2 regions of the Kitasatospora sp. NPDC001547 genome follow, and region 1 is predicted to be linked to the other one. Evidence: riboswitches for the same ligand, from Rfam matches in the RefSeq annotation. Region 1 holds a riboswitch; the other holds the start of a gene.
The links. Region 1 has a riboswitch for cyclic di-AMP ahead of ACFY0X_RS20790 (transglycosylase family protein). Riboswitches for the same ligand answer to the same signal wherever they lie in the genome.
Positions count from the first base shown of each region.

Region 1 (4,541 bases):
GACCCCGCGCCGGACGGACCCTGCGCCGGACGGCGTGTGGCCGGTCGAGGAAGTCCCGGGAGGACCACATTCCGGGCCCTTCCGCCAGGCCCCGCCGCGGATCTCCGGCGCCACGGAGCCGCCGGCGGCTTCCGGGACGTGCTCGCCCGGTGGAGCGACATCCGGGACAGCGAAATCCGGGGCAGCGGTTTCGGGAACGACGATTCCCGGAGCGACGATTCCCGGAGCAGTGGCATCCGGAACAGGGAAAGACAAAGGCCGTCGTGGTGTCGGCACCCACGACGGCCCCCCGATGATGGAGCACGGCGGTCGGTCAGACCGCCAGGTGGTCGAACTCCCCGTCCTTCGCCCCCAGCAGCAGGGCCGCGATCTCGGCCCGGGTGTAGATGAGGGCCGGACCGTCCGGGAACCGCGAGTTGCGCATCGCCACGTCGCCGCCCGGCAGGGCCGCGAACTCGACGCAGTTGCCCTGGGAGTTGCTGTGCCGGCTCTTCTGCCAGACCACCCCCTGGAGATCGGCCGCGGCCATCCCGTTGTAGGTGTCGTACGAGCCGTGCGTGTCCTGCGAGTCGTGCATAGAAATCTCCCGAAGAGCTCCGGAGTTGTCGTCCAGCGCGGCGCCCCCGGCACCGTCGAAACGAACGGGCCGGCCCCGTACCGGTCCGGCACAACGCCTCACTTGACGCGATGATAGCTGCAGTGCACGTGCATCAGCACGGGACGTTGCAGGTGCACCAGGCCTTTTACCCGCATCCGCCAACTCTTCACGGGCCTTCTTCTGACGGTACGTAAACGGACATAGCCGATGATTCACCGGGCTCGTGATAACCGGCCGTGAGCACCCCCCCGCTGAATGTTGATCTTCGAACGCCGGGAGTCGCACCCTCGTGACCCTCCGTCAAACCATCCCCATGCTGTGAGACATCTCACGTGCCCCAGGTGCAACGGCCGCCCCCGCGGATCGCGTCGTGGCAACCACCCGCGGCCGCGCGGGGGTTGAGTGAAGAATGTCCGGATTGTAGGCAAAGCGCCCGGACCGGCGCCGGAGACGCACCCGGTCCGCGCGGGGTCCGCACCGCGACCGCGCGAATCCTGTCCGGCAGCCGACTGCAAGCCCGACGGGCGGATGTCCTACGATCTCCGGCATGAGCACCGCAGCCATTCCGGGCGCGCCACTGCCCGTCCGCACTCCAGGCTCCCGTGCGCGGGGGCGCCACCGTCGTCCCGAGCGCCCCGAGATCCCGGCCGGCGCCCCGGCCCTGGTGCTCGCCGTGCCCGCGACCGCCGGGCCCGAGTCCCGCTCGGTCGTCGAGGAACTGCTCTCGATCGTCCGCACCGAGCAGAACGGCGTGCAGACCGCGGTCGGCTACCTCCCCGGGAACGGCGCCGAGGTCGCGGGCAGCGAGGACCGCACGGTGGCCGAGCTGCTGGCCCTGGCCGCCGAGGCCGGGCTGCCGATGCCCGTCCTGGTGCCGCTGGTGCCCGGCCCGCACACCTTCCTGAGCGAGCTTCACGCGCTCGCCGCCGAGTACGGCGCCCCCGTCACCGACCCGCTGGGCCCGCACCCGCTGCTGGCCGAGGCCGTACACGTCCGGCTGTCCGAGGCCGGACTGGCCCGGGCCGACCGCGCCCGGCTGTTCGCCATCGCGACCGCCGCCGACGGCGTGGTGCTGACCACCGTCGGCGGCGAGGACGCGGCCGCCGCGGCCGGCATCACCGGTGTGCTGCTCGCCGCCCGACTGGCCGTGCCGGTCGTCGCCGCGGCGCTCGACGTGCCCGGCTCGGTGGCCGCGGCCGTCAACCACCTCAGGGACACCGGCTCGCAGCGCCCGGCGCTGGCCCCGCTGGTGATCGGCCCGGAGGCGGACTCCGAGCTGCTCGCCACCGCCGCCGAGGAGACCGGCTGCCCGTCGGCCGCGCCGCTGGGCGCCTACCCGTCGGTCGGCCAGCTGATCGCCTCCACCTACCTGGCCGCACTGCCCATGCCGTCCGCGGAGGACCTGGCGCGGGCCGAGGCGGAGGCCGCGGCCGCCGCCGAGGCCGAGGGGGCCCTGGAGGGCGTTCGCGGCGCCCACGCGGCCGCCGAGGGATCCCTCGGGCAGTAGTCGACACCGCGCGCCGGTTCGCGCGCGCAGAAGGGCCCGGAACGGTTCGCGTTCCGGGCCCTTCGCATCGGCCCCACTGCATTGCCCGCCGGCATCGACCCCCGCCCTGTCGGGCCCATGGGGATTGGCGCCTTCCATGGCTGGCCACGGCCGACCCGTCCCGTACGGGGAGTCGGACGGCAATGAAGTGGAATGTCCGTTCTGGCGTCATTTGAAGGGAAATAGGGAGCGCGGCCCCGGGCACGTGAATCGAGGCCGCTCCCCCACTCTCCGGAGCACACTGTTCCGCAATTCGACGCCCCGTCACGTCACTTCTGAGGCGAAGCCAGTTGTCGCTTTCCGCAACAGCATTGCTTGAAAACGATCATTTACGATCATGCTCGGCCGCAATTTTGGCAGTTCCCACTAAACCGTGATGTGCATCACAGGCATTTGCGGTTTGAACTTAAGTCTGATTAACGTGCTCCCCGTTCGTGACCACACGAACCCGGTTCATCCGCAACGCCGAGTCCTGCCGTCGGATGTCCTGGCAGCGCGAAAACGCACCACGGCAGGAGCGGGGGAACCACAGGTAAGTCGCCCCGGACCACTCTTCGGAACGGTCCAGGGCTAGGGGTGAAGCCGCGCTCACCGCGCGGCCGGGCAACTCCAGCCCGAATCCGACAGCTCACCTCGCAGGCGTGGGAGAGGACCGCGTCTTCATGCTGCCCACCAACGGCACCAGCCTGTCCAGCCGCACCCGCCGCGTGATCGCCGCCCTCGGCGTCGCGGGCGTCGGCCTCACCGTCCCCTGCCTCACCTCGGGCACCGCCTCCGCCGCCACCGTCGCCACCTGGGACAAGGTCGCCCAGTGCGAGAGCGGCGGCAACTGGAGCATCAACACCGGCAACGGCTTCTACGGCGGCCTCCAGTTCACCTCCAGCACCTGGTCCGCCTTCGGCGGCACCGCCTTCGCGGCGCGCGCCGACCTGGCCACCAAGGACCAGCAGATCGCCGTCGCCGAGAAGGTCCTGGCCTCGCAGGGCCCCGGCGCCTGGCCGGTCTGCTCCGTCAAGGCCGGCCTGACCAAGGGCGGCACCCCGGCCGCCGTCGACACCTCGGCGGGCTCCACCCCCGGCTCGACCACCGCCGCGCCGGCCCAGAGCGCCACTCCGGCCGCTCCGGCCGCGAAGCCCGCCGCCAAGCCCGCGCAGGCCCCGGCAGCCAAGCCCGCCGCGCCCGCTCAGGACGCTCAGACGGCCGGCGACTCCGCCGCCTCCGGCAGCCGCGGCGACTGGGCCCAGAAGCGCCAGCAGCAGGCCCAGGGCGGCGACTACACCGTGGTCGAGGGCGACTGGCTGTCCTCGATCGCCGACCGGCACAACGTGCAGGGCGGCTGGGAGCGGCTGTACGAGCTCAACCGCGGCACCCTGACCGACGGCCCGGACACCATCTACCCGGGCCAGCACCTGTCCTTCGACGGCTCGTCCGCCGACAAGTCCGGCGCGGACTTCACCTGGTTCGACCGCTCGCAGAAGTCCGGCCAGTCCGCGAACGGCGGCGCCGTGAACGCCCAGCCGACCGCGCAGTCCCAGGCCCCGGCCGCCAAGCCGGCCGCCAAGCCCGCTCCGCAGCCCCAGGCCCAGACGCCGGCTCCGGCTCCGGCCGCCACCGGCAGCATGGCCGCCGCGGTCTCCTTCGCCGAGTCGAAGGTCGGTCAGGCGTACGTCTACGGCGGCACCGGCAACGGCGGCTGGGACTGCTCCGGCCTGACCCAGGCCGCGCTGCGCGCCGCGGGCATCTCCGTCCCGCGCGTCGCCGCCGACCAGGCCGCCGCCAGCACCCACGTCTCGCTGGACAGCCTCCAGCCGGGCGACCTGCTGTTCTGGTCCAACAACGGCAAGGACTCCGGCGTCTACCACGTCGCGATCTACGTCGGCAACGGCAAGTACGTCGAGGCCGCCAACCCCAGCTCGGGCGTCCGCGAGCAGACCATCGCCAACTGGGCCCCGGACTTCGCCGGCCGGGTCTGAGGACGGCGAACGGCCGACAGCCGACGGACGACGGCTGACAGATTTCAGCTGACAGATAACAGATAACAGATAACAGATTTCATCATCTGTCAGCTGTCAGTCGAACGCTGACCACCCGCCACCCCCGGGGAGAGTCTGGTCGCTCTCCCCGGGGGTTCCGGCGTTCCCGGACGGGCCGGCCGCCCTGCTCCCGTTCCGCAGATCCGCCGTATTCCGTGGTGGACACCTCCTCGCAGCGGGCATGCTGCTGCTCTGCACCCGAGGAGGAGTCACATGGCCCAGGTCACCGTCACCCTCGACGCGAACCTCGCGATCGACGCGATGATGCTCTCCGGCACCAAGAACCCACAGGACGCCGTCGAGCTGATCCTGCGCGACTACCTGGCCCGCGGCCGCCGTACCGAGACCCGCACCGGCGAGGCCG
Region 1 is NZ_JBIAVL010000011.1:13,944-18,484, forward strand. It holds gene ACFY0X_RS20780 (DUF397 domain-containing protein) at 314-577, opposite strand; gene ACFY0X_RS20785 (hypothetical protein) at 1,146-2,105, shown strand; cyclic di-AMP (ydaO/yuaA leader) riboswitch at 2,598-2,799, shown strand; gene ACFY0X_RS20790 (transglycosylase family protein) at 2,786-4,117, shown strand; gene ACFY0X_RS20795 (hypothetical protein) at 4,391-4,541, shown strand, end outside.

Region 2 (4,541 bases), 200 kb from region 1:
CGACCCGTCCTGGGCGCTGCGGCGGCCCGAGCCCCGGCCCGCGCTGGAGGTCACGGCGGGCGCACCCCCGGCGACCACCCTGCCCGCACCGTCGACACCCGAGGCCTCCACCCTGCCCGCACCGTCGACACCCGAGGCCTCCACCCTGCCCGCACCGTCGACGCCCCAGGCGTCCACCCTGCCCGCGCCGGTGGAGCCCGGGGCAGGCGCCGGGTCCGGATCCGGGACGTCCGGGGCCTCCACGCTGCCCGCGCCGGCCGCCGCCCGGACCTCCGACTCCGACCTGGAGGTGGTCAGGCTCGACCCGGACCCGGCCACCCCCGGCGGCACCACCACCATCCACGCCTTCGTCGGCAACGGGGGCCCGGACACCACCGCGTCCCCGTTCACGGTCGTGGTCGCCCTGCCGGAGGGCGTCACCACGGAGGGCCCGTACTTCCCGTCCGACTGCCAGGTGACGGCCCACGGCCGCATCGTGCGGTGCGTGTTCGGCCCGGGTCTGCGAGAGGCGCGCAGCGCGACCGCCCTCATCCCGGTCCGGCTCGACCCGCGGCTGCCGGCGGGCAGGTTGGGCGGCGGAGCGGTCACGGTGCGCAGTGCGGACGACCGGAACGAGTCCAACAACCGGCAGCCGTTCGACATCACGGTGGTCGAGAGGATCGCCCGTTCCTGAGCCACTTGGTCCCGCCGGTAGGAGCGGTCCTACCGGCGGGATCCTCCTGTCTGCGGGATCCTCCGGCCGGCGGGGCGGTCCGCCGGGCCCGGACGCCGCGCGGCGCCCGCCCGTGCCGCGCCCGTCCTACCGGTAGACGCGGACGTAGTCGGCGGCGAAGGTGATCGGGGCGGTCCCCTGCGGCGCGGGGTGGTACTGCCCCGCGCACACCGAGAGGTTGAGGATCAGGTACGCCGACCAGCCGGCGCCGACGCCCTTGCCGTCCGAGAAGACCTTGACGCCGTTGACGTACCAGTCCACCGAGTCGGCGCCGTAGTAGGTGCCGATGGTCACCCACTGGTCCTTCGCGATCGCGCTCGCGTCGGTGTAGTACTTCCCGTGGCCCGGGTTGACGTGGTTGGTCAGCTCCAGCAGGTTCGGGTTGTCGGGGTGGTACTCGAAGGAGTCGATCTCCCCGTTGCCGTTCTTCCACGTCCACAGGGCCGGCCAGGCGCCGCTGCCGGCGGGCAGCTTGACCCGGGTCTCGGCGTAGTCGCCGGTCTTGACCTGGAAGCCCTCACTGGAGCCCTCGGTGGTCAGGAAGCCGGTGTTCCAGGACTGCTTGCCGTTCTCCAGCACCGGACCGCCGGACGTGGCGGTGAAGGTGGCGACCCCGTTGGCGACGCCGACGTTGTTCCTGTTCAGCCAGTCGAGCTTGTTGTCGCCCGGGTTGTGGTTGCCGTAGCGGTACGCGGTGCTCTTGTCACCGACCCAGCGCTGGCCCCAGCTGATCGCGCCGTTGAACTCGTCCGACCAGGTCAGCGACTTGCCGACGACCGGGGAGGACGGTGCCGGGGTACTCGGGCTCGGGGTGGTGCTGGGGGTGGTGCTCGGCGTCGGGGTCGGCGTGGCCGTGGGAGTCGTCGAGGCCGTGGGGGTGGCGGTCGGCGTGGCCGTCCGGGTCGGGGTCGGCGTGGCCGTGGGGGTCGTCGAGGCCGTCGGGGTCGGCGTGGCCGTCGGGGTCGGGGTCGGGGTCGGGGTGGACGTCCCGGTGGCGGAGACCACCAGCTGCTGCGAGGGCAGGTTGTGCCAGCCGCCGCCGAGGTCCTGCCAGAAGCCGAACTGGGTGTACGTCCCGGCGGGCAGGGTGCGCGCACCGCTGGTGAAGCCGACCCCGCTCGGGCAGATCTGCACGTTGGAGGCGTTGCCGGGGAAGTCGAGGTTGGTGCCGCGCGCGTCGCGCACACCCACGCCGACGGTCTTCGCGGTGAAGCAGGCCGAGGAGTGCAGGCCCAGCGAGGCGGTGGTGGCCTTGCCCGCGACCATGGTGGCGGGGGCGAGCCGGTCCTGGGTGACGGTCGGCGCGGTGGCGGCCTGGGCACCGTTGACGGACGGCAGGCCGAGCAGGCCGGCGCCGCTGATGGCGAACGCCCCGGTGGCGGCGAGCGCGGCGTTGCGGCCGCGGTGGGACGGACGGGCGTGGCGCGGGCCGCGGCGGCGGGCGGGCGCGAGAGCGAGCGCGGGCCGGTGCGTGGAGCTGGCAGGCTGGGGCATGGGGTGACCTCTGCGACGCCTGCGAGGTGAGCTGTCGGATTCGGGCTGAGGTTGCCCGGCCGCCGGTGGGACGGCTTCACCCCTAGCCGCGGCCGCACGCGGGGGCGTACGGGCCGGGCGCTGACCTTGGTTCCCCCGCTCCCGTCCGCTGTGGTGCTCGGTGACCCGCCGACGGGTGGACGGGACTCGGCGTCCCGGCGGCGGGGTCCGCGAGGGCGGACGACCGTTGCAGGCTAGGCGGGTCGTCCGTGAACGGACAACCCGGCCCGCCCCGTTGTCGCGCAGCTCACAGTGGTGTCGATCAACGACGCCGGTTGGCAGTCCAGTTGATCGTTCTCCGGGAGCAGTGGGCTGCGGCTGGGCCGGGCGGAGGTTCCGGCCGGCGGGGACAGGGCACGATCCAGGCGGTTCAGGCCGGTGAGCGGCCTGCCGGCAGCGCTGGTGGCCTGCCGGCGACCTGGCGGCGGACCGTACCGTGGCGAGTACCTGACCGACTGGGCCCGGTCGGATAAATTGGGAGTCGGACATCATCCGCCGTGCACAAGAGCGGCGAGCCCGACCGGGTGCTCGCCACGACCCGACAGCCACGACCTGACCGAGACGAGGACCCGCCCCACCATGACCGCGCCCCTGCCCGCCTTCGCCGGCCGCACCTACCTCTTCCAGGCCGACAACGGCGCGGCCTTCCGCAACACCTACTCGGCCGACGGCACTCGGCTGCGCTGGGAGGGCCTCGGCGAGTCCGCGGGCCAGTGGGAGGACGTGCGGCTGCACGTCGCCGAGGTCGCGCCGGAGATCTACTTCGTCAGCTGGACCGAGCAGAGCGGGATCACCGTCAGCCATGTGATGGACCTCGGCAAGCTGACGGTGCGGGCCTTCTGGACCTTCGAGGGCGAGGGCGGCCGGGTCGGCGAGCTGCACACCGGGACGCTGGAGCGGCTGGCCTGAGCGGCGGGACCGCCGGGCGGGGGCCATAAGGCTCCTGAACGACCCGACCGGCCCAGAAGCGGACCGCAACGACCGAACCCCCGGGCCGTGGCTCCGGGGGTTCGGTCGTTGCGGTCCGGTCGTCGAGGGTCTGGTCCTTCGGGGCCGCTCGTTCGGGCTCGCGGTCGGTCAGGTTCAGACGGTCTGGTTCGGCACCTTGAGGTGCTGGGACAGCCACTCCAGCGAGGACGGCAGCAGGGCGCTCCAGGTCTCGAAGTTGTGGCCGCCGTTCTCCAGCATGCTGTACGAGACCTTCATCGGGCTCCGCACCGCGTCGACGAAGGCCTCGGTCTCCTGCCGGTAGCCGCCGTCGCCCTTCTTGGTTCCGGCCAGCAGCACGGACACCTTCGGCTGCGGCAGGTTCTTCAGCCGCCACATCAGGTTGGCCTCGTCGCGGCGCTGCTTGCTGCCGCCGAAGAGGTCGCCCGTGGTCGGGTCGTCGGCGGCGTCGTAGTAGGCGGAGAGCGCGACGGCGGTCGGGAAGACGTCCGGGTGGCGCATGGCGAGCTTGAGCGCGCAGTAGCCGCCGGTCGAGTTGCCCATGAAGGCCCAGGCCTGCGGGTCGGTGGAGACCCGGTAGCTGGCCTGGATCGCCGAGGGCACGTCCTTGGTGAAGTAGGTGTCGGACTGCGGGCCGTTCGGGACGTCCTCGCACTCGGTGTCCTGCGGCAGCGCGGGCGAGGGACGCACCAGGACCATGACGGTCGGCTGCATCCGGCCTTCCTGCAGCAGCTTGAGCGCGGCGCCCGGGTAGTTGAAGCGGGTGATCAGGTTCTCCGCGATTCCTGGGAATCCGGTGCTGACGATCACGGCCGGGAACTGCTTCTGGGCGTACTCCGGCTGGAAGTACTGCGGGGGCAGGTAGACGTAGCCCTCGGTGGACAGCCGGCTGGACGCGCCGTCGATCCGGACCTTGCGGATCTCGCCGGACTGGCTCGGCTCGCGGCCCATCGCGCCGCCGCCCTTGACCGAGGCCTGGCCCATCGTCTCCACCATGAGCCGGCCGGAGGCGTCCGCCTTGTTGTGTATGACCACCGGGCCGGTGTCGCCGGTGCCCAGCAGGTCGTCCCAACTGCTGTAGAAGGCGAAGTAGTTGTTCGCGACCAGGCCGAGCGCGGCGAGCACCGCGAGCTGGGTGGCGAGCAGGGCACCGATCCGGCCGAGCACCGCCTGCCAGGTCTTCTTCGCGAGTCTGGGCCACAACCAGACCGTGCCGACCATCATCACGACCGCGACCAGTGCGGTCAGCGCCAGCACCTTGTGGCTCGTCAGACCCATGTCCTACTTGCTCCCACGCCTCGAACTCCAGTCCCCTCCGCTGGGGACATCCGAGGAGGTCACCCCGGTT
Region 2 is NZ_JBIAVL010000011.1:213,787-218,327, forward strand. It holds gene ACFY0X_RS21600 (hypothetical protein) at 1-673, shown strand, start outside; gene ACFY0X_RS21605 (hypothetical protein) at 800-2,206, opposite strand; cyclic di-AMP (ydaO/yuaA leader) riboswitch at 2,208-2,372, opposite strand; gene ACFY0X_RS21610 (MoaF N-terminal domain-containing protein) at 2,825-3,154, shown strand; gene ACFY0X_RS21615 (alpha/beta hydrolase) at 3,329-4,471, opposite strand.
Region 2: it holds a riboswitch for cyclic di-AMP, as region 1 does, so the genes downstream of both, ACFY0X_RS21605 (hypothetical protein) here and ACFY0X_RS20790 (transglycosylase family protein) in region 1, are expected to answer to the same signal.